One region of the Streptomyces sp. NPDC031111 genome, then DNA from elsewhere that is predicted to be linked to it. Evidence: riboswitches for the same ligand, from Rfam matches in the RefSeq annotation. Region 1 holds a riboswitch; each other region holds the start of a gene.
What was found. A riboswitch is a leader RNA that binds a small molecule or an ion and turns the genes downstream of it on or off. The one in region 1 is predicted to bind cyclic di-AMP.
Positions count from the first base shown of each region.

Region 2: it holds a riboswitch for cyclic di-AMP, as region 1 does, so the genes downstream of both, ACZ470_RS31835 (transglycosylase family protein) here and ACZ470_RS29040 (M23 family metallopeptidase) in region 1, are expected to answer to the same signal.
Region 3: it holds a riboswitch for cyclic di-AMP, as region 1 does, so the genes downstream of both, ACZ470_RS05565 (C40 family peptidase) here and ACZ470_RS29040 (M23 family metallopeptidase) in region 1, are expected to answer to the same signal.

Region 1 is NZ_JBVIGS010000016.1:103,200-110,571, reverse strand. It holds gene ACZ470_RS29055 (DNA gyrase/topoisomerase IV subunit A) at 1-1,580, opposite strand, end outside; gene ACZ470_RS29050 (M16 family metallopeptidase) at 2,094-3,467, shown strand; gene ACZ470_RS29045 (M16 family metallopeptidase) at 3,464-4,852, shown strand; cyclic di-AMP (ydaO/yuaA leader) riboswitch at 5,054-5,218, shown strand; gene ACZ470_RS29040 (M23 family metallopeptidase) at 5,231-6,004, shown strand; gene ACZ470_RS29035 (GntR family transcriptional regulator) at 6,186-6,890, shown strand; gene ACZ470_RS29030 (HPr family phosphocarrier protein) at 7,048-7,329, opposite strand.
Region 2 is NZ_JBVIGS010000019.1:99,411-106,782, forward strand. It holds gene ACZ470_RS31825 (cytochrome P450 family protein) at 1-470, shown strand, start outside; gene ACZ470_RS31830 (transglycosylase family protein) at 618-1,652, shown strand; cyclic di-AMP (ydaO/yuaA leader) riboswitch at 1,858-2,027, shown strand; gene ACZ470_RS31835 (transglycosylase family protein) at 2,032-2,730, shown strand; gene eno (phosphopyruvate hydratase) at 2,987-4,267, shown strand; gene ACZ470_RS31845 (FtsB family cell division protein) at 4,369-4,845, shown strand; gene ACZ470_RS31850 (DUF501 domain-containing protein) at 4,875-5,465, shown strand; gene ACZ470_RS31855 (Ppx/GppA phosphatase family protein) at 5,462-6,403, shown strand; gene ACZ470_RS31860 (NAD(P)/FAD-dependent oxidoreductase) at 6,847-7,372, shown strand, end outside.
Region 3 is NZ_JBVIGS010000002.1:397,190-404,561, forward strand. It holds gene ACZ470_RS05545 (helix-turn-helix domain-containing protein) at 1-331, shown strand, start outside; gene ACZ470_RS05550 (DUF397 domain-containing protein) at 328-570, shown strand; gene ACZ470_RS05555 (C40 family peptidase) at 567-1,589, opposite strand; gene ACZ470_RS05560 (hypothetical protein) at 1,954-2,307, shown strand; gene ACZ470_RS05565 (C40 family peptidase) at 2,338-3,522, opposite strand; cyclic di-AMP (ydaO/yuaA leader) riboswitch at 3,530-3,686, opposite strand; gene pcrA (DNA helicase PcrA) at 3,946-6,426, shown strand; gene ACZ470_RS05575 (M23 family metallopeptidase) at 6,476-7,372, opposite strand, start outside.

The sequences.
Region 1 (7,372 bases):
CCCGTGGAGGACAGCAGCACGCGGCACGGGTCGTCCGCCACCTGGAGCGGTACGGCGGCGGCCGGGGTGCCGGCCGACTCCAGCAGCAGCGTACGGCGGTCGTTGCCGAACTTCTTGGCCACCGCGGCCAGTTCGGCCGAGACCAGCTTGCGCAGCTCCGCGTCCGACTCCAGGATCCGGGTCAGCTCCTCGATCTCCGCGTTCAGCCGGTCCTTCTCGGCCTCCAGCTCGATCCGGTCGTACTTGGTGAGGCGGCGCAGGGGCGTGTCCAGGATGTACTGGGTCTGGACGTCGCTCAGCGAGAAGCGCTCGATCAGGCGCTCCTTCGCCTGCGCGGAGTTCTCACTGGACCGGATCAGGCGGATGACCTCGTCGATGTCCACCAGCGCCGTGAGCAGGCCCTCGACCAGGTGGAGACGGTCGCGCTTCTTGCCGCGGCGGAACTCCGACCGCCGGCGCACGACGTTGAAGCGGTGGTCGAGGTAGACCTCCAGGAGTTCCTTGAGGCCCAGGGTGAGCGGCTGGCCGTCGACCAGCGCCACGTTGTTGATGCCGAAGGACTCCTCCATCGGCGTCAGCTTGTACAGCTGTTCCAGGACGGCCTCCGGGACGAAGCCGTTCTTGATCTCGACGACCAGGCGCAGACCGTGCTCGCGGTCGGTGAGGTCCTTGACGTCGGCGATGCCCTGGAGCTTCTTGGACCCGACCAGGTCCTTGATCTTGCCGATGACCTTCTCCGGGCCGACCGTGAAGGGCAGCTCGGTGACGACCAGGCCCTTGCGGCGGGCCGTCACGTCCTCCACGGTGACCGTGGCGCGGATCTTGAACGTGCCGCGGCCCGACTCGTAGGCGTCCCGGATGCCGGAGAGGCCGACGATCCGGCCGCCGGTGGGCAGGTCGGGGCCCGGGACGTGCTTCATCAGGGCGTCGAGATCGGCGTTCGGGTGCCGGATCAGGTGCCGCGCGGCCGCGACGACCTCGCGCAGGTTGTGCGGCGGCATGTTGGTGGCCATGCCGACGGCGATGCCCGACGCGCCGTTCACCAGGAGGTTCGGGAACGCGGCGGGCAGCGCGACCGGTTCCTGCTCCTGGCCGTCGTAGTTGGGCGCGAAGTCGACCGTGTCCTCGTCGATGGACTCGGTCATCAGGCTGGTGGCCTCGGCCATCCGGCACTCGGTGTACCGCATGGCGGCGGGCGGGTCGTCGTTGCCCAGCGAGCCGAAGTTGCCGTGGCCGTCGACCAGGGGGACGCGCATCGAGAACGGCTGGGCCATGCGGACCAGGGCGTCGTAGATCGACGCGTCGCCGTGGGGGTGCAGCTTGCCCATGACCTCGCCGACGACGCGGGCGCACTTCACGTAGCCGCGTTCGGGGCGCAGGCCCATCTCGTTCATCTGGTAGACGATGCGGCGGTGCACCGGCTTGAGGCCGTCGCGCGCGTCCGGCAGGGCGCGGGAGTAGATGACCGAGTACGCGTACTCGAGGAAGGAGCCCTGCATCTCGTCGACGACGTCGATGTCGAGGATCTTCTCCTCGTACGGGTCGTCGGGCGGCGGGGTCTTCGTGCTGCGGCGGGCCATCGCTGCCGGCTCCTTGCTGAGCGTGGGACGGGATCTGACGCGGACCATTGTGGACCGTCGCACTGACAGGCGGGACCAGGACCCGGTTGTGGGTGCCGTGGGGGTGGTGGGGTGCGGCGGTGCGAGCAGGGTACGTGTGGGCGTGTGGCGGGTGCCGCGCGGGGTTTCCCGGTCGCCGGGGTGAACCGGGCCGGGGCGGGTGTCGCTGCCCGGCGCGGTACGGGTGCTCCGCGTTGGTGTCGGCCGGGGGTGGGTCGCGCTGCCCGGCGCTCGCGGGGTGCCGCCCGCGCCCACCCGTGCCGCCCCAGCGGCACGACTGCCCGCGGAGCACGGCGGCACGACTGCCCGCGGAGCACGGCGGCACCACTGCCCGCGGGTACGCCGCGCGTGCTCGCTCTCGGCGTAGTCCGGCCCGGGTGGGAACTTCGTCGGGGGTTCGCGCGCTTGCATACAGTGGCAGGACCGGCAGTAACGGCGGTGTCGACGACCGCCTCCGCGATCGAAGGGACGTACATGCCCATGGGTCACACGGCCACAGCCCAGGCAGGCTCCGGCGGCCTGACAGCGACCGAGCACCGCCTGGCCAACGGCCTGCGCGTGGTGCTCTCCGAGGACCACCTGACCCCGGTCGCCGCGGTGTGCCTCTGGTACGACGTGGGTTCGCGTCACGAAGTCAAGGGACGTACGGGTCTGGCTCACCTTTTCGAGCACCTGATGTTCCAGGGCTCCGCCCAGGTGAAGGGCAACGGCCACTTCGAACTGGTCCAGGGCGCCGGCGGCTCCCTCAACGGCACCACCAGCTTCGAGCGCACCAACTACTTCGAGACCATGCCCGCCCACCAGCTGGAGCTCGCCCTCTGGCTGGAGGCCGACCGCATGGGCTCCCTGCTGACCGCTCTGGACGACGAGTCCATGGAGAACCAGCGGGACGTCGTCAAGAACGAGCGCCGCCAGCGCTACGACAACGTCCCCTACGGCACGGCCTTCGAGAAGCTGACCGCCCTCGCCTACCCGGAGGGCCACCCGTACCACCACACGCCCATCGGCTCGATGGCGGACCTGGACGCGGCCACCCTGGAGGACGCCCGCCAGTTCTTCCGCACGTACTACGCGCCGAACAACGCCGTGCTCTCCGTCGTCGGCGACATCGACCCGGAGCAGACACTCGCCTGGATCGAGAAGTACTTCGGCTCCATCCCGGGCCACGACGGCAAGCCCGCGCCGCGCGACGGCGCGCTGCCCGAGGTCATCGGCGAGCAGCTGCGGGAGATCGTGGAGGAGGAGGTCCCCGCGCGTGCGCTGATGGCCGCCTACCGGCTGCCGGAGGACGGCACGCGCGCGTGCGACGCCGTCGACCTGGCGCTCACCGTCCTCGGCGGCGGCGAGTCCTCGCGCCTCTACAACCGGCTCGTCCGCCGCGACCGCACGGCCGTGGCCGCCGGCTTCGGGCTGCTGCGGCTGGCCGGGGCCCCCTCCCTGGGCTGGCTGGACGTGAAGACCTCCGGCGACGTCGAGGTGCCGGTCATCGAGGCCGCCATCGACGAGGAGCTCGCCCGGTTCGCCGCGGAGGGCCCCACGGCGGAGGAGATGGAACGCGCGCAGGCCCAGTTGGAGCGCGAGTGGCTGGACCGGCTCGGCACGGTCGCGGGCCGCGCCGACGAACTGTGCCGGTACGCCGTCCTGTTCGGCGACCCGCAGCTCGCCCTGACCGCCGTACAGCGGGTCCTGGAGGTCACCGCGGAGGAGGTGCAGGAGGTCGCCAAGGCCCGCCTGCGCCCCGACAACCGCGCGGTGCTCGTCTACGAGCCCGTCGCCCCCGAGGCCGAGGACACCGAGGAAGCCGCCGCGGTCGCCGGCACCGACGAGAACGAGGAGGCGGCGAAGTGACGCAGCTCGCCACGATGGACTTCCACCCGCAGCCGCAGGCCGGCGAGGCCAAGCCCTGGGCCTTCCCGGCCCCCGAGCGCGGCAGGCTCGACAACGGCCTGACCGTGCTGCGCTGCCACCGCCCCGGCCAGCAGGTCGTCGCCGTCGAGGTGCTCCTCGACGCACCCCTGGACGCCGAGCCGGCCGGGCTCGACGGCGTCGCGACGATCATGGCCCGTGCCTTCTCCGAGGGCACCGACAAGCACTCCGCCGAGGAGTTCGCCGCCGAGCTGGAGCGCTGCGGCGCCACCCTCGACGCGCACGCCGACCACCCCGGCGTCCGCCTCAGCCTGGAGGTCCCGGCCTCACGGCTCGCGAAGGGCCTCGGACTGGTCGCCGACGCCCTGAGGGCGCCCGCGTTCGCCGACAGTGAGGTCGAGCGGCTCGTCCGCAACCGCCTCGACGAGATCCCGCACGAGCTGGCCAACCCCTCCCGTCGTGCCGCCAAGGAGCTCTCCAAGGAACTGTTCCCGGCGAGTTCGCGCATGTCGCGCCCCCGCCAGGGCACCGAGGACACGGTCGCCGGCATCGACTCGGCCGCCGTACGCGCCTTCTACGAGAAGCACGTCCGCCCGGCGACGGCGACCGTGGTGGTCGTCGGCGACCTCACGGACATCGACCTGGACGCGCTGCTCGGCGACACGCTCGGCTCCTGGACCGGCTCCCCGGCCGAGCCCCGGCCCATTCCGCCGGTGGTCGCCGACGACACCGGCCGCGTCGTGATCGTCGACCGCCCCGGCGCCGTCCAGACGCAGCTGCTGCTGGGCCGCATCGGCCCCGACCGGCACGACCGGGTGTGGGCCGCGCAGGTGCTCGGCACGTACTGCCTCGGCGGCACCCTCACCTCCCGCCTGGACCGCGTGCTGCGCGAGGAGAAGGGCTACACCTACGGCGTACGGGCGTTCGGCCAGGTCCTCAGGTCCGCCCCGGACGGCACGGGCGCCGCGATGCTCGCCATCAGCGGCTCGGTCGACACCCCGAACACCGGTCCCGCTCTGGAGGACCTGTGGACGGTGCTGCGCACGCTCGCCGCGGAGGGGCTCACCGACGACGAGCGCGACGTCGCCGTGCAGAACCTCGTGGGGGTCGCGCCGCTCAAGTACGAGACCGCCGCGGCCGTCGCGAGCACCCTGGCCGACCAGGTCGAGCAGCACCTGCCCGACCACTACCAGGCCGACCTGTACCGGCAGTTGGCCGCGACCGGCACCGTGGAGGCGACCGCGGCCGTCGTGAACGCCTTCCCGGGGGACCGTCTGGTGACGGTACTCGTCGGTGACGCGGCGCAGATCAAGGCGCCCGTCGAGGCCCTCGGCATCGGTGAAGTCACCGTCGTGGCGGCCGAGTAGCGATCCGCCGGGACACACGCGCGTACGGGCCCTGGTGACACGAAAGTCACCAGGGCCCGCTTATGCCCGAATCGGGGCGGAAGTTGCCTGTCTGCCCTGTGGGATGCGCTACAAAACCCGGGATCCGTTTGGGGATTGGAAGACGGCCTGCTTAGCGTCGTCCGGGCTGTTCGTCGGGCAGTGCGCCGCATCCGCGGCACCGGACAGTCATCGCCGAGTCCCCGTACGGCGCGAGCCAGGGGAGCCGGGGACCCACCGCAGTCCCTGGGGTGAATCGGGCGCCCGCGCGTGTCGCGAGGGGGCCCGTAGGAGACCTTCCTGCTCCGAACCCGTCAGCTAACCCGGTAGGCGAGAGGGAAGGAAAGGACCAGCCTGTACATGGCGTTCACCCGCGCCACCGGGAAGCACCGTCGTCCCAGCCGGACGCAGCGCGGCACCGCCCGTGCGGCGGGCGTCGCGGCCCTCGCCTCCACCGGCGTCGTCGGCTCCCTCGCGGCCCCCGCGCTCGCCGCCGAACCCGCTGCCGCACGGACCGGCCTCACCCCCGTCGTCACCCTGGGCGACGCGGTCGCCGACCGGATCGACGCCCAGGCGGCCGCCCAGCACGAGGCCGCCCGCGAGGCCGCCGAGGCCGCCGCGCGGAAGGCCGCCGAGGAGGCCGCGCGCGAGAAGGCGGCCAAGGCCGCCGAGAAGGCCCGCGCGGAGAAGGAGCGCGCCGCGCGCGAGGCCGAGCGCGAGCGGCTCAACACCTTCGTCTCCCCGATCCCCGGCTCGTACGTCTCGACCGGCTACAAGACCGGCGGCGCCGTGTGGTCCTCCGGCAGCCACACCGGTGTCGACTTCCACGCCGCGAGCGGCACCCCGGTCCAGTCGGTCGGCATCGGCACCGTCGTCGAGGCCGGCTGGGGCGGCTCGTACGGCAACCAGGTCGTCATCAGGATGAACGACGGCACGTACACCCAGTACGGCCACCTGTCGTCCATCTCCGTCACGGTGGGCCAGCAGGTCACCGCCGGGCAGCGGATCGGCCTCTCCGGCGCGACCGGCAACGTCACGGGGGCGCACCTGCACTTCGAGGCCCGTACGAGCGCCGAGTACGGCTCCGACCTCGACCCCGTCGCCTACCTTCGCGGGCACGGCGTGAACCTCTGACGCCCTGCCTTCGGCGCGGCCCCGGCTCCCGAGCCGGGGCCTTCGGCGTTTTCAGGGGCCGCTTGTCCAAAAAAAGTGCATGGATTCCGGCCCGCCGTCGGAAATTCCCCCTCATTGCAATAGAGTCACGGAACACACGTCCATCGACGACGTTTCACGGGGATTAAGCCGGAGGTCGGTCATGCGTATTCCCGCGCACTCGGTGTGCACGGCGATCCGGGACGACATCGTCGCGGGTGTCTACGAGCGCGGCGGCCGGCTCACCGAGGAAGTCCTCGCCCGCCGTTACGGCGTCTCCCGCGTCCCCGTCCGGGAGGCGCTGCGCACGCTGGAGGCCGAGGGGTTCGTGGTGACCCGGCGGCACGCGGGCGCCTGCGTCGCGGAACCCACCGAGCAGGAGGCCGCCGACCTGCTGGAGATGCGCATGCTCCTGGAGCCGCTGGGTGCCTCCCGTGCGGCGCAGCGCCGCACCGAGGCCCATCTGAAGGTGCTGCGCGGCCTGGTCCGGCTCGGGCAGGAGCGCGCCCGCCAGGGCAACAGCGACGACCTGCGCTCCCTGAGCGGCTGGTTCCACGAGACGCTCGCCCAGGCCTCCGGCAGCCCGGCGCTGACGTCGACGCTGACCCAGCTGCGGCACAAGATCGCCTGGATGTACTCCAGTGAGGGGCCCGCCGACCCCGTCGAGTACTGGGCGGAGCACGGCGCGATCGTGGACGCGGTGGCGCGCGGCGACGGCGACCGCGCGCGGGCGGTCACGGCGCTGCACACCGAGCGCGCGAGCGCAGGGCACCGGCTGCGTTTCGCCGCCGGCGCCGACCGCGGCGCCCGCACGGACCGTGTGAGGAACTCGCAACATCCCGTAAACATTCCGAGCCTCCGGCATTAACACGGGCGCCGTATACAAAGAGGGTGCCCTTTTCCCAGGGTATTTTTCTGCTGCCCGAAAAGGGAAAAGGAAAGGCCCGCCCGATGGCTCGGGCGGACCTTTCTTCGGTGCGGTGGATTCCGTGACGGGACGGATGATCCCCGCGCCGTTGGAATTGTCAGACGGTCTCGGGGAGCTCCTCGAGACCCTCGGCGACCAGCTTCGCCAGTCGGTCCAGGGCGGCGTCCGCGCCCTCGGCGTCGGACGCGAGGACGATCTCCTCGCCGCCCTGGGCGCCCAGGCCCAGAACAGCCAGCATCGACGCCGCGTTGACGGGGTTGCCCCCGGCCTTGGCGATCGTCACCGGGACGCCTGCGGCCGTGGCGGCTCGGACGAAGATGGAGGCGGGGCGGGCGTGGAGACCCTCGGCCCAGCCGACGTTGACGCGGCGCTCAGCCATGTGTTGCTGCCCTTCGCTGTTCAGGGTTGTCTAGACCAGTTTC
Region 2 (7,372 bases), on a different contig from region 1:
GTGAACGTCTGCAACGGTCCCTCGCCGCCGGGAAACGCGGTCTGCTGGAGACCGGCGTCGAGGAACTCCTGCGCTACGACGGTCCGGTGGAGCTGGCCACGTGGCGGTTCGCCACCGAGCCGGTCACCATCGGCGGGCAGCACGTCGCGGCCGGTGACCCGGTCCTCGTCGTCCTGGCCGCCGCGGACCGGGATCCGGAACGGTTCGCCGACCCGGACCTGCTCGACCTCGGCCGGCGCGACAACCAGCACCTCGGATACGGCCACGGCATCCACTACTGCCTGGGCGCCCCGCTGGCCCGCCTGGAGGGCCAGACCGCGCTCGCCACCCTGCTGACCCGTCTGCCGGACCTGCGGCTCGCGGTGGAACCGGCCGAACTCCGCTGGCGGGGCGGCCTCATCATGCGCGGACTGCGCACCCTCCCCGTGGAATTCACTCCTGTCCCCACGGCAGGACCCGCGCAAACATGACACGCCCTCAACTCTGTGATCTTCACGTGATCTGCGCGGCATGAACTTGTGACAAGTGATCGTCTGCCGATACGTTCACCCATCAAGTGCGGTGTATCGGTATCCCTTCGCCGCGCCGGTCATTGCTGTCTCGCGAAAGGTCTCCGCATGCTCTCCGGGAACGGTCGGCACCGTCGCCCCCGCCAGGCTCCGGCTCTCCTCGTCGCGGCCGGAGTGACCGGCTCCGCCATCGCGATCCCGCTCCTCGGGGCGGGCAGCGCCAGCGCGGCCGACGGCTCGACCTGGGACCGCGTCGCCGAGTGCGAGAGCGGCGGCTCCTGGAGCCAGAACACCGGCAACGGCTACTACGGCGGCCTTCAGTTGACCCAGGACGACTGGGAGAACTACGGCGGCCTGGACTACGCGCCCAGCGCCGACCAGGCCAGCCGGGGCCAGCAGATAGCCGTGGCCGAGAGGGTCCTCGCCGACCGGGGGGTCGGCGCGTGGCGGGCCTGCGGACTGCTCGCGGGCCTGAACCAGGACTCGGCGTCGGCGGACATCGACACGGGCGTGTCGGAGGACCCGACGTCGGACCCGTCCGGCTCCTCGGACGACTCCTCCGACTCCTCGGATTCATCCGATTCCTCGGACTCGTCCGGATCGTCCCACTCCGGTGAATCGTCCGCTTCCTCCTCTCCGTCGGCCACCGCCGACCCGTCGTCCGATGGTGAGGATTCGGCCGATGAATCGGCTGAGTCGGACAAATCCACCGAGTCGGGCGGCGATTCGGACACCGGCTCGGACGACGGATCCAGCGCCTCCCCCTCCGCCTCGGCCACCCCGAAGAGTGACGAGTCGGACAAGTCCGGGCAGAGTGAAGGTTCTTCGGCGGTCACCGAGGGGCAGAACAGCGGCAATGGCCGCCACCGCGGCGCCAGTGCCGAGGAGGGCGCGGGTGCGGACCGCACGCCCGGTTCGTCCGGCCGGCATGCCTCGCGCGGAACCGACGCATCCCGCGACGCCGCCGACGGTTCGTACACCGTGCGCACCGGCGACAGTCTGTCGTCCATCGCCGACTCCCTTGAGCTCGACGGCGGATGGCGGTCGCTCTACGCCGAGAACGAGCAGGTCGTCGGCGCCGACCCGGACCTCATCCTGCCCGGCCAGGAGCTCGAGGTCGGGGTCGAACCGGGCGAAAGGTGACACCCGAAAGGGCATGGACGCGGCGGTAGTTGGCGTCATGGTTCGCGGTGAATGTCCGGTTTAAAGGCTGTGAGAGATAGGTCTCAGAAGCCCTGATCGTCTTTGAAATTCCGCGGATCGCGTGTCTACGGTCGTGACCGCTCGCCACCGCGGGCCCCGGCTGCCGCCACGCCGAATCCTGCCAGTGGCAGCACGGGAACAGTCGTCGCGTCATGCGCCGTAGGCAGGAGCGGGGGACCCAAGGTAAGCGCCGTGTCCGGGCAGTTGACGCCGGATCCGGCTTGGGGTGAAGCCGCGTCCCGGGAGGGACGTGGCCGGGCAACTCAACCGGCCCGAACCCGACAGCTCACCTCGCAGGCGTCGGTGAGGGGATCCATCCATGCTGTTTTCCGGCAAGGGCAAGCACCGTCGTCCGTCCAAGGCCACCCGCGCGATCGCCGTCGCCGGTGTCGCCTCCGCCGCCGTCGCCGCCCCGCTGATGGCGGCCGGCAACGCCTCCGCCGCCACCGCCTCCGAGTGGGACGCCGTCGCCCAGTGCGAGTCCGGCGGCAACTGGTCCATCAACACCGGCAACGGCTACTACGGCGGTCTGCAGTTCTCCGCCTCCACCTGGGCCGGCTACGGCGGCACCCAGTACGCCGCCACCGCCGACCAGGCCACCAAGGCCCAGCAGATCGAGATCGCCGAGAAGGTCCTCGCGGGCCAGGGCAAGGGCGCCTGGCCGGTCTGCGGCAAGGGCCTGTCCAACGCCGCCTACACCGGCTCCGCCTCGGACGACTCGGGCTCCTCGCAGAGCACCGGCTCCACCGAGACCCGTGAGGCCGAGCAGAAGGCGTCCCGCTCCGCCGAGCGCCCGGCCGCCGAGCCGAAGGCCGAGAAGAAGACCGTCACCACCCCGACCGGCAAGAAGGTCGCGAAGGGCGACGGCGAGTACAAGGTCGTCAAGGGCGACACCCTCAGCTCCATCGCCGCCGAGCACGACGTCGAGGGCGGCTGGGCCAAGCTGTTCGAGCTGAACGACGACATCGTCGACGACGCCGACCTCATCTACCCGGGCCAGCAGCTGCACCTGAAGTAAGCAGCAGCGGCCTCCCCGCTCCCCGCCCCGGTGCGTTTTCCCCCGTACGCACCGGGGCGGGGTTTTCACGTCATGACCGGCACCGGTTCCGTCCTGTTTCCGGGAAACGTCTTTGTTCCGTTCGGAAACAATTTACTCTCGGTTCTGTCCACGGGACGGTCGACCGCTGGCCGATCGCCCGGAGCCGGTTAGGCTCGGTCTCGCAAGACCCCCCGGGGTCCTGCTCACCCGCGTCACATCCAAGAAGGAGATGCTCGTGCCGTCCATCGACGTCGTCGTAGCCCGGGAAATCCTGGACTCCCGAGGCAACCCCACGGTCGAGGTCGAGGTCGGCCTCGACGACGGCAGCACGGGTCGTGCCGCCGTCCCGTCCGGCGCCTCCACCGGCGCCTTCGAGGCCATCGAACTCCGTGACGGCGATGCCAACCGTTACCTGGGCAAGGGCGTCGAGAAGGCCGTACTGGCCGTCATCGAGCAGATCGGCCCGGAGCTCGTCGGCTACGACGCCACCGAGCAGCGCCTGATCGACCAGGCGATGTTCGACCTGGACGCCACCGACAACAAGGGCTCACTCGGCGCCAACGCCATCCTCGGCGTCTCGCTCGCCGTCGCCCACGCCGCCTCCGAGGCCAGCGACCTGCCGCTCTTCCGCTACCTGGGCGGCCCCAACGCGCACCTGCTCCCGGTGCCGATGATGAACATCCTGAACGGCGGCTCGCACGCCGACTCCAACGTGGACATCCAGGAGTTCATGATCGCCCCGATCGGCGCGGAGTCCTTCTCCGAGGCCCTGCGCTGGGGTGCCGAGGTCTACCACACGCTGAAGAAGGTCCTGAAGAGCAAGGGCCTGGCCACCGGCCTCGGCGACGAGGGTGGCTTCGCCCCGAACCTCGGCTCCAACCGTGAGGCCCTCGACCTCATCCTCGAGGCCATCAAGGAGGCCGGCTACACCCCCGGCGAGCAGATCGCCCTCGCCCTCGACGTCGCCGCGTCCGAGTTCTACAAGGACGGCTCCTACACCTTCGAGGGCAAGGAGCGCTCCGCCGCCGAGATGACCGAGTACTACGCCGAGCTCGTCGACGCGTACCCGCTCGTCTCCATCGAGGACCCGCTGTTCGAGGACGACTGGGAGGGCTGGAAGACCATCACCGCCAAGCTCGGTGACAAGGTCCAGCTCGTCGGCGACGACCTGTTCGTCACCAACCCGGAGCGCCTGGCCCGCGGCATCGAGGAGGGCGCCGCCAACGCCCTGCTGGTCAAGGTCAACCAGATCGGCTCGCTGACCGAGACCCTGGACGCCGTCGAGCTCGCCCAGCGCAACGGCTTCAAGTGCATGATGTCCCACCGCTCCGGCGAGACCGAGGACGTCACCATCGCCGACCTGGCCGTCGCCACCAACTGCGGCCAGATCAAGACGGGCGCCCCGGCCCGCTCCGAGCGCGTCGCCAAGTACAACCAGCTGCTGCGCATCGAGGAGATCCTCGACGACGCCGCGGTGTACGCCGGCCGCTCGGCCTTCCCCCGCTTCAAGGGCTGAGCACCACTCCTGTAGGAAGCGTCGTACGTACGTCCCCGTACCCGGTCCCGTACCGTGTGCGGGGACGTACGCACGTATGACGGTGAACGAGAGGCGGAGCCATGGCGGTGAAGGACCGGGACCGTTTCTCCACCGCGACCAGGATCCGGCTGATCGGTGAGCAGACCGCCGCCCGGGTCTACCGCTCGCAGACCAAGCGCCAGGCCCGCCGCTCCCGGCTGACCGGCCGGGCGGCGCTGCTCGCCCTGGTGGTCTGCTCCCTGATCGTGGCCCTCGCCTACCCCATGCGGCAGTACGTCTCCCAGCGCGCGGAGATCGCCGACCTCCAGCAGGAGCAGGACGAGACCCGCCAGCGGGTCGAACGGCTGCGCGACATGAAGGCGCGCTGGCAGGACGACGCGTACGCCGAGCAGGAGATCCGCCGACGGCTGCACTACGTCATGCCCGGCGAGACCGGCTACATCGTCATCGACCCGGGTACGGCCCAGAAGTCCCGCACCGATCTCGAGGCCGCCGACCGCCCCTGGTACTCGAACGTCTGGGACGGCGTCGACAAGGCCGACGCCGCCGACCAGTGACCCTTTGCAGAAAGCCGTAGAAAGACACTATGGACACGCCCGCCCGTCGCCCGACCACCACCCCCCAAGGACAGCGCTCCGCGCTGACGTTGTTTGATCTGCCCACGACCCCGCGCACCGAGCCCACCGACGCGGACGTCGAGGCCTTCAAGCAGCAGCTCGGGCGGCCCCCGCGCGGTCTGCGCGCCATCGCGCACCGCTGCCCCTGCGGGCAGCCGGACGTCGTGGAGACCGCGCCGAGGCTGCCCGACGGCACGCCCTTCCCCACGCTCTACTACCTCACCTGCCCGAAGGCGAACTCCGCGATCGGGACGCTGGAGGCGAACGGCGTGATGAAGGAGATGACGGAGCGGCTGGCCACCGACCCGGAGCTGGCGGCCGCGTACCGCGCGGCGCACGAGGACTACATCCGGCGCCGCGACGAGATCGAGGAGCTGAAGAACTTCCCCAGCGCGGGCGGCATGCCCGACCGGGTGAAGTGCCTGCACGTGCTGGTCGCCCACTCGCTCGCCGCCGGCCCCGGGGTCAACCCGCTGGGCGACGAGGCGCTGGCGATGCTGCCGGAGTGGTGGCGCAAGGGCGCGTGCGTGACGCTGCCCGCGAAGGAGGACGGCAAGTGACCCGGGTCGCCGCCATCGACTGCGGTACGAACTCCATCCGGCTGCTGGTGGCCGACGCCGACCCCCGGACCGGTGAACTCGCCGATCTGGACCGGCGGATGACGATCGTCCGGCTCGGCCAGGGCGTCGACCGCACCGGCCGGCTGGCGCCGGAGGCGCTGGAGCGGACGTTCGCCGCCTGCCGCGAGTACGCGGAGATCATCAAGGAGCACGGCGCGGAACACCTGCGCTTCGTCGCCACCTCCGCCTCCCGCGACGCCGAGAACCGCGACGAGTTCGTGCGCGGCGTGCTGGACATCCTGGGCGTGGAGCCCGAGGTCATCACCGGCGACCAGGAGGCCGAGTTCTCCTTCACCGGGGCCACCAAGGAGCTGACCGGACGGACCGACCTGCACCGTCCGTTCCTGGTCGTGGACATCGGCGGCGGCTCGACCGAGTTCGTCGTGGGCGACGACCACGTACGCGCCGCCCGTTCCGTGGACGTCGGCTGCGTACGGATGACCGAGCGGCACCTGGTGCGGGACGGGGCGGTGACGGACCCCCCGACCGAGGAGCAGATCGCCGCCATGCGCGCCGACATCGAGGCGGCCCTCGACCAGGCCGAGGAGACGGTGCCGCTGCGCGAGGCGCACACCCTGGTCGGCCTGGCGGGCTCGGTCACGACCGTGTCGGCGATCGCCCAGGACCTCCCCGAGTACGACTCCGAGGCCATCCACCACTCCCGTGTCTCCCGCGAGCGGGTCCGCGAGATCACCGAGTGGCTGCTGCGCTCCACCCACGCCGAGCGCGCCGCGGTCCCGTCCATGCACCCGGGCCGGGTCGACGTGATCGGGGCCGGTGCCCTGGTGCTGCTGTCGATCATGGAGCGGATCGGCGCGGAGGAGGTCGTGGTGTCGGAGCACGACATCCTCGACGGGATCGCCTGGTCGGTGGCGTAGGTCTCCTTTGCTACTGACGAGTAGCCCTCCGCTGAGCAGTCGGGATAGCGTTTGAGCGACCCCCGGGGGCCCTTTTCGGGCCCCCTGGGGGGACCCCGCCGGGAAAGTTCGTGAAGTTCTTCACAAGGAATTGGCCCCGGAGGAACGAAGAACCGGGTTCGGTTGACCCATTCGGGCCCTCAACACCCCTTTGAACACGTTCAGAAGGTGTCGAAGGGGACCCGGCCGAAGGGTGCCGTGCGGACTCGGCGAACGGCCTCACCTCGGCCCCGGACCTACAGAGAGGCAGCTCACGCGGCATTGACAACGTCCTGTGCGGGGCTCCGGTTCCCGTTTCCCGCTGTGATGTGGATCAAGAAGCGCGGGATGGTAACACAGGCCCTGTCGAAGCTTGTGAAGGGGCGCACGAGGTACCCCCCTGAGGCGGGTGGATACTCGATGGCATGAGCACCACGGAGCGTCCCAGGATCCTCGTAGTAGGCGGTGGGTACGTAGGCCTGTACGCAGCTCGGCGCATCCAGAAGAAGATGCGTTACGGCGAGGCGACCGTCACCGTCGTCGACCCGCGGTCGTACATGACCTACCAGCCCTTCCTCCCCGAAGCCGCCGCCGGCAGCATCTCCCCCCGGCACGTCGTCGTCCCGCTGCGACGCGTGCTCCCCAAGGCGGAGGTCCTCACCGGCCGGGTCACCACCATCGACCAGGACCGCAAGGTCGCCACGATCGCCCCGCTGGTCGGCGAGGCGTACGAGCTGCCCTTCGACTACCTGGTGATCGCGCTGGGCGCGGTCTCCCGCACCTTCCCGATCCCCGGCCTCGCCGAGCAGGGCATCGGCATGAAGGGCATCGAGGAGGCCATCGGCCTGCGCAACCACGTCCTCGAGCAGCTCGACAAGGCCGACTCCACCACGGACGAGGAGATCCGGCGCAAGGCGCTCACCTTCGTCTTCGTGGGCGGCGGCTTCGCCG
Region 3 (7,372 bases), on a different contig from region 1:
CGAAGCTGCGCTACGTACTGGTGTAGGTGGAGAGGACGTCATGCGTCGCCAGTTGCGTCATCTGACCGAAGTTGGTCAGCTTCGCAACGTGTCGATTCAGATCTTGCCGTTCGGTCGGTGCGGAGGGGTTGCGCTCAGCGGCCCGATCGTCCTGCTGGAGACGGAGGAGCACGAGCTCTATGCCTTTGCCGAGGGGCAGGGGACGAGTGCGCTGTACGTCAGCCCTGGCAAGGTCAGTGAGTTGTCGCGTAAGCATGGCATGATCCGCATGCACGCTCTCAGTGTTGAGGAGTCTGCCGAGTTCATCAGAGGGGTGGCTGAGAGGCAGTGAGTGAGCGCTTGACGTGGTTCAAGTCCAGCTACAGCGACAGCGAAGGCAGCAACTGCCTCGAAGTAGCCCTGGACTGGCGCAAGTCCAGCCACAGTGACTTCGAGGACGCTGCCTGCGTCGAAGTGGCCGCCTGCCCCCACACCATCCACGTCCGGGACTCGAAGCTCGGCCCTCAGGGCCCCCGGTTCGCCGTCACCGGAGGTGCCTGGGTCGCCTTCGTCACGTACGCGCGTACTTAGGTCACGCGCGTCGCGCCCGCGAAGGGCATCTCGTCGATGGGGGCCACCCGTACCGGGGCCGAGGGGTTCGGGGCGTGGATCATTCGGCCGTCGCCGACGTAGATGCCGACGTGGCTGATGCCGGAGTAGAAGAAGACCAGGTCGCCGGGGAGGAGTTCGGAGCGGGGGATACGGCGGCCGGCGTCGATCTGGGCGTAGGTCGTGCGGGGGAGGGCGACTCCGGCGGAGCGGTACGCGGCCTGGACGAGGCCCGAGCAGTCGAAGGCGTCGGGGCCGGTCGCGCCCCAGACGTAGGGGCTGCCGAGCTTCTGGTGGGCGTAGGAGACGGCGGCCGCCGCGCGAGGGCCGGGGGCCTTGGCGGTGGTGGGGGTCGGGGCGGTCGAGGAGCCGGGGGTGAGTCCCGCGCGCTGCTCCGGTGTCAGCCGGGACAGCAGGCGGCGGGCCTCGGTCAGCTTGGCGTCGACCGTCTTCCGGTGCCGCTTCAGCTCGGCCCTGCGGGACGTCAGCGAGGCCACCTCGACGCGTGCGGCACCGCGCAACCGCTCGATCTCCCGGAGCTGTTCGCGCACGCGCCCCACGGCCGCGTTCTGGCGACTGCCCGCCCGCTCGGCCAGCGCGGCGCCCTCCAGATAGCCGTCGGGGTCCTCGGAGAGGACGAGCTGAAGGGCGGGGTCCAGGCCGGCGCCGCGGTACTGCGCCGCCGCGACCGAACCCAGGGCGGCTCGCGCGGAGTTGAGCCGGTCCTTCCGGCGGGCCGCCTCGTCCTGGAGGTCGCGCAGCCGCCGCTGCGCCGAGTCGGCCTTCTCCTTCGCGCCGTTGTACTTCTCGGTGGCGACCTCCGCCTCCCGGTGGAGCCGGTCCACGTCGGCCTTCACCCGGCCCGGTGTCGGCTGCGGTTCGGCGTGTCCCGTCCCGTCGAGGCCGGTCGCGGTGGCCGCGCCGGCGAGGGCGATGGCGGCGGCCGTGCGGGCCCTGGTGCCGCCCGTCACGCGCTGCCGGGTCCTGCGGTGCGCTGCCACCTGGACTCCTGCTCCTTTCCGACGACCGCCGGGAGCGGACCCCCGTCCGTCGGTCCGGCGGCGGGGGGTGCACAGGGGGAGCCGTCCGCCGCCGGACCTTTCTCGGCGGTGGTGGCCGGCTGCCGCCCCTGGTCCGGGCGGCGGTGGAGAGCCGGTCACCTGGGGGAGGACGCTAGGCCCGGCCGCGCCGCCCCGGTAACGGGTTGTGCGGAACTGGCGCGACCGGACCGACGGGTGACCGTAAGTGACCGCGATCCGGTCCCGGCTTCGTCGCCTTCACTCTGTGTGATGACCGATGTGGGGAAGGGCGGGGAGGTGAGGGCGGCGGACTGCTATGGGGTGGGGATGGTTAGGCTCCGGCCCCATGGACGTACTCATCCACCTCTTCGTCGGTCTGCACATCATCGGTATCGCCTCGCTCCTCGGCGGCTTCCTCACCCAGATCAAGGCGATGGGCCAGGGCACCGCCCGGTTCGTCCCCGCGATGCTGCACGGCGCGCTGACGATGCTGGTCACCGGTGTGGTGCTGGTCGGCCTCAACCAGGCGCAGGACTACTCCGTCGACAACATCAAGATCGGCGTGAAGCTGGCGCTGCTGATCGTGATCCTCGGCCTGGTCTATGTGAAGCGGGACGAGGAGAAGGTGGACAAGGGCATGTTCGGCCTCGTCGGGCTGCTGACCACGGCGAACGTCTTCATCGCCGTGCTCTGGACCTGACCCCTGTCCACCTCCGGCGCCCGGTGACGATCAGGCCGGGCGCACGATGCTGTGGATCGAGGACTCGCCGTCGTAGTAGATCGACTCCTCGCGGACGTACGTACCGGGCTTCGGGGCGTGGATCATCATCCCGTTGCCGATGTAGATGCCCACGTGGGTGATGTCGTCGTAGAAGAAGACCAGGTCACCGGGCTGGGCCTGGGAGACGGGGACCGTCGTGCCCGCGTCGACCTGGTCGTAGGTGGTGCGCGGGATGGTGACGCCGGCGGCCTTCCAGGCGGCCTGGGTGAGGCCGGAGCAGTCGTAGGAGCCGGGGCCGGTGGCGCCCCAGACGTACGGCTTGCCGATCTGCGCGCGGGCGAAGGCGAGGGCCTTCTCGGCCTTGGCGGCGTACGAGGAGTCGGTCGACGTCGACGGGGAGGTGGTCGAGCCGGAGGACTCGGACGAGCCCGAGGTGCCGCTGTCCTGCTGGGCCGCCTCCTGCTGGGCGGCCTCCTCCTCGGCCTGCTGCTCCGCCTGCTGCCGGGCGAGCTCGGCGGCCTTGCGGGCGGCCTCCTCCTGCTTCTTCTTCTCGATCGCCGCCAGCCGCGCCTTCTCCTCGGCGGTCAGCTTCGACATCAGCTCGCGCGCGTCGGCGAGCTTCTTCTGGACGGTGGCCTTGGCCGTCTTCAGGTCGCCCTGTGACTCGGTGAGCGTCTCGAGGCTCTTGGTGGCCTCCTGGCGCTTCTTCATCGTCTGGGACTGCTGTGTGACGTAGTCGTCGACCGCCTGCTTCTGGCGGCCGGTCATCCGGTCCATCACCTGGCGCTGGTCGAAGATGTCCTGCGGCGTGTCCGCGAGCAGGAAGGTCGCCGTGTCGGGGACGCCGGCACCGGTCCGGTACTGGGCGGCGGCGAAGGAACCCAGCTCCTCCCGCGCCTCGTTGAGCCGCTGCGTGCGCTTGGCCACGTCGTCGAGGAGGGTGTCGACGCGCGTGCGCTGCTTCGCGGTCTTCTCCTTGGCCGCGTTGTACTTCTCGGTCGCCGACTCCGCCTGGCGGTACAGGTCGTCGACCTTCTTCTCCACCTCCTCCAGGCTCGGCCTGTCGTCCGAGGGGGCGGCGTTGGCCGTCTGGGACAGCAGCGCCACGGAGGTCAGGGCGGCGGTGGCGAGGGCCGGGGTCCGTATGCCTGCCACGCGCGGGCCGGGGGTGCGCGACTTGCGGTGCGACGCCAAGGGAGGCGACTCCTTCCAGTGCTCCGCCTACCGGGTTAGCTGTCGGGTTCGGGCGGGTGGTGCTTCGGAAGGGTTGCCCTACGGCCGCTCCACGAAGGAGTGGGCCGATTCACCCCAAGGTCTCGGTGGGTCCCCGGCTCCGGCTGCCACGGCGGGCAGTGACGGACTCGGCGGGGGCCGCGCGGCCCGGCGGGGTTCGCCGGTGGGGGTCGTACGGCCCGCCCGCACCGTAGCCAACTGGTGTGGCGCCTGTGAAGGTTGATGGGTGATATGCCCGATACATTTTCGTGACCTTGTGCGTCCGGTCACTCAGGGTGCGGGTGCGGTGCCGGCGGGTGTGCGTTCCGGCCCGACGGCCGGAAACCAGGGATGTTCCCGGGGTGGCCCCGGGTTGTCGGTGCGGCGCCCTAGACTCGGAGAGCGATGAGCAGCCTCTTTGACGACAGCTTCCTGGCGGACCTCCAGGCCCAGCGGGGCCCCTCGGACGAGCCCCCGCCACCGCCCGAGGACGAGCACGTACCGGAGCAGATTCCGGACGACCTGTTCGGCGGGAAGTTCGACGTGCCGCCGGAGAGGGACGCCTACTACCGCGACGGCGCCCCGCGCCCGGTGATCGACTCCGCCGCGCTGCTGGAAGGGCTCAACGACAACCAGCGCGCCGCCGTCGTGCACTCCGGCTCCCCGCTGCTCATCGTGGCCGGCGCCGGCTCCGGCAAGACCCGCGTGCTCACCCACCGCATCGCCCATCTGCTGGCCGAGCGGCACGTCCACCCGGGCCAGATCCTCGCGATCACCTTCACCAACAAGGCCGCGGGCGAGATGAAGGAGCGCGTCGAGCAGCTCGTCGGCCCGCGTGCCAACGCCATGTGGGTCATGACGTTCCACAGCGCGTGCGTGCGCATCCTGCGCCGCGAGAGCAAGAAGCTCGGCTTCACGTCGTCGTTCTCGATCTACGACGCCGCCGACTCCAAGCGGCTGATGGCCCTGGTCTGCCGCGACCTCGACCTCGACCCCAAGCGCTTCCCGCCGAAGTCCTTCAGCGCCAAGATCAGCAATCTGAAGAACGAGCTGATCGACGAGGAGGACTTCGCGGCCCAGGCGGGCGACGGCTTCGAGAAGACCCTCGCCCAGGCCTACGCGCTGTACCAGTCCCGGCTGCGCGAGGCGAACGCCCTCGACTTCGACGACCTGATCATGACGACGGTCAATCTGCTCCGCGCCTTCCCGGACGTGGCCGAGCACTACCGCCGCCGCTTCCGCCACGTCCTGGTCGACGAGTACCAGGACACCAACCACGCCCAGTACGCCCTGGTCCGCGAGCTCGTCGGCACCTCCGAGCACCCGGTCGACGTACCGCCGGAGGCCGAGGTCCCGCCCGCAGAGCTGTGCGTCGTGGGCGACGCCGACCAGTCGATCTACGCCTTCCGCGGCGCGACGATCCGCAACATCCTCCAGTTCGAGGAGGACTACCCGGACGCGACGACGATCCTGCTGGAGCAGAACTACCGCTCCACGCAGACCATCCTGAGCGCCGCCAACGCCGTCATCGAGCGCAACGAGTCGCGCCGGCCGAAGAACCTGTGGACCAACGCCGGCTCGGGCGCCCGGATCACCGGGTACGTCGCCGACACCGAGCACGACGAGGCGCAGTTCGTCGCCGACGAGATAGACCGCCTCACGGACGCGGGGGAGGCCAAGGCGGGCGACGTCGCCGTCTTCTACCGCACCAACGCCCAGTCCCGTGTCTTCGAGGAGATCTTCATCCGCGTCGGCCTGCCCTACAAGGTCGTCGGCGGCGTCCGCTTCTACGAGCGCAAGGAGGTCCGGGACGTCCTGGCCTATCTGCGGGTGCTCGCCAACCCCGAGGACTCGGTGCCGCTGCGCCGCATCCTCAACGTCCCCAAGCGGGGCATCGGCGACCGCGCGGAGGCCATGATCGACGCCCTCGCACAGCGCGAGAAGATCAGCTTCCCGCAGGCGCTGAAGCGCGTCGACGAGGCGTACGGCATGGCCGCGCGGTCATCGAACGCGGTGAAGCGGTTCAACACGCTGATGGAGGACCTCCGTACGGTCGTGGATTCCGGGGCGGGCCCGGCCACGGTGCTGGAGGCGATCCTCGAACGCACCGGCTACCTCGCCGAGTTGCAGGCCTCCACCGATCCGCAGGACGAGACCCGGATCGAGAACCTCCAGGAACTCGCCGCTGTCGCCCTGGAGTTCGAGCAGGAGCGCGGGGAGGGCGAGTCGGTCGCGCTGTCCGACTTCCTGGAGCAGGTCGCCCTGGTCGCCGACTCCGACCAGATCCCCGACGAGGACGAGGACGGCTCCGGCGTCATCACCCTGATGACCCTGCACACCGCCAAGGGACTGGAGTTCCCGGTCGTCTTCCTCACCGGCATGGAGGACGGCGTCTTCCCGCACATGCGCGCCCTCGGCCAGACCAAGGAACTGGAGGAGGAGCGGCGCCTGGCGTACGTCGGCATCACGCGTGCGCGGGAGCGGCTGTACCTGACCCGCTCGACGCTGCGCAGCGCGTGGGGGCAGCCCTCCTACAACCCGCCCTCGCGGTTCCTGGAGGAGATCCCGGCCGCCCACCTGGAGTGGAAGCGGACGGGGGCGAGCGGGCCCGTGTCCTCCGGCCCGGTGTCGGGGGTGGCGGCCTCGCTGTCGTCGTCCCGCTCCCGCTCGTCGGCTTCGGGAGCGTCCGGCTTCGCCACCCGGCGGACATCGGAGAAGCCCGTGGTGTCGCTGGCGGTCGGGGACCGGGTCACGCACGACCAGTTCGGGCTCGGCACCGTGGTCGCCGTGAAGGGCACGGGGGCGAACGCGGAGGCGACTATCGACTTCGGGGAGACCAAGCCCAAGCGGCTGCTGCTGCGGTACGCGCCGGTGGAGAAGCTGTAGCGGCGGGCCGCGACCCGTCGGGGGGACGGTCCTACGGGGCCTCCGGCTCCTACGACGGGTCGAGGCCGTGGCTGCGGAACCAGGCGAGCGGGTCGATCGCCGAGCCGCCGCCCGGGCGGACCTCGAAGTGCAGGTGCGGGCCGGTCGAGTTGCCCGAGTTCCCGGAGAACGCGATCCGGTCGCCGGCCTTCACGGTCGAGCCGGAGGGGATCTGGTAGCTGGAGAGGTGGCAGTACCACGTCTCCGTGCCGTCCTTCGCCGTCACGATCATCATGTTGCCGTAGGCGGAGTTGTACTGCGTGCGCACCGTGCCGTCGGTCGCGGCCATCACCGGCGCACCGTACGAGACGGGGAAGTCGATGCCGGTGTGGACGGACATCCAGTTGATGCCGGACTGGCCGTAGTAGGCGCTGAGTCCGTGCTGTGCGACGGGGAGCGCGAACTTCGGACGCAGCCGCTCCTTGCGGGCCGCCTCCTCCGCCGCCCGCCTGCGCTCGGCCTCCTGCTGTGCCTTGAGGTCGATGCGCTCCTGGGTGCGGCTGGCCCGGTCGGCGAAGTCGTCGGCGCCGGCGGCGAGGCTTTCGAGCTGGGTGTCCAGCTTGATGTTGGCGGCGGACGGTTTCACCGGCTGGGCGTCCGCGGCGGTCGTCGTGGTGTCCTGGCCGCCGTCGTCGGTCAGGCCGCCGACCGAGGCCGCGGCGATACCGGCGACGCCCATCACGCACGCCGAGGGCACGGCCACCGTCAGCAGCGCGGAGCGCTTGGCGGGCGTACGGCGGCGGGACCGGGAACCGGAGCGTGAGGCCGCCCGCGGCGCCGGGACCGGAAGGGACTCCTCCTGCTCGTCGAGCAGGGACACCGCGGGCATCTCACCGGTGTCGGCGGGCCCGTCGGCCTCGGGGTCCGCGGGGGACTCCTGGTCGAAGGACTCGAACGACTCGGTCTG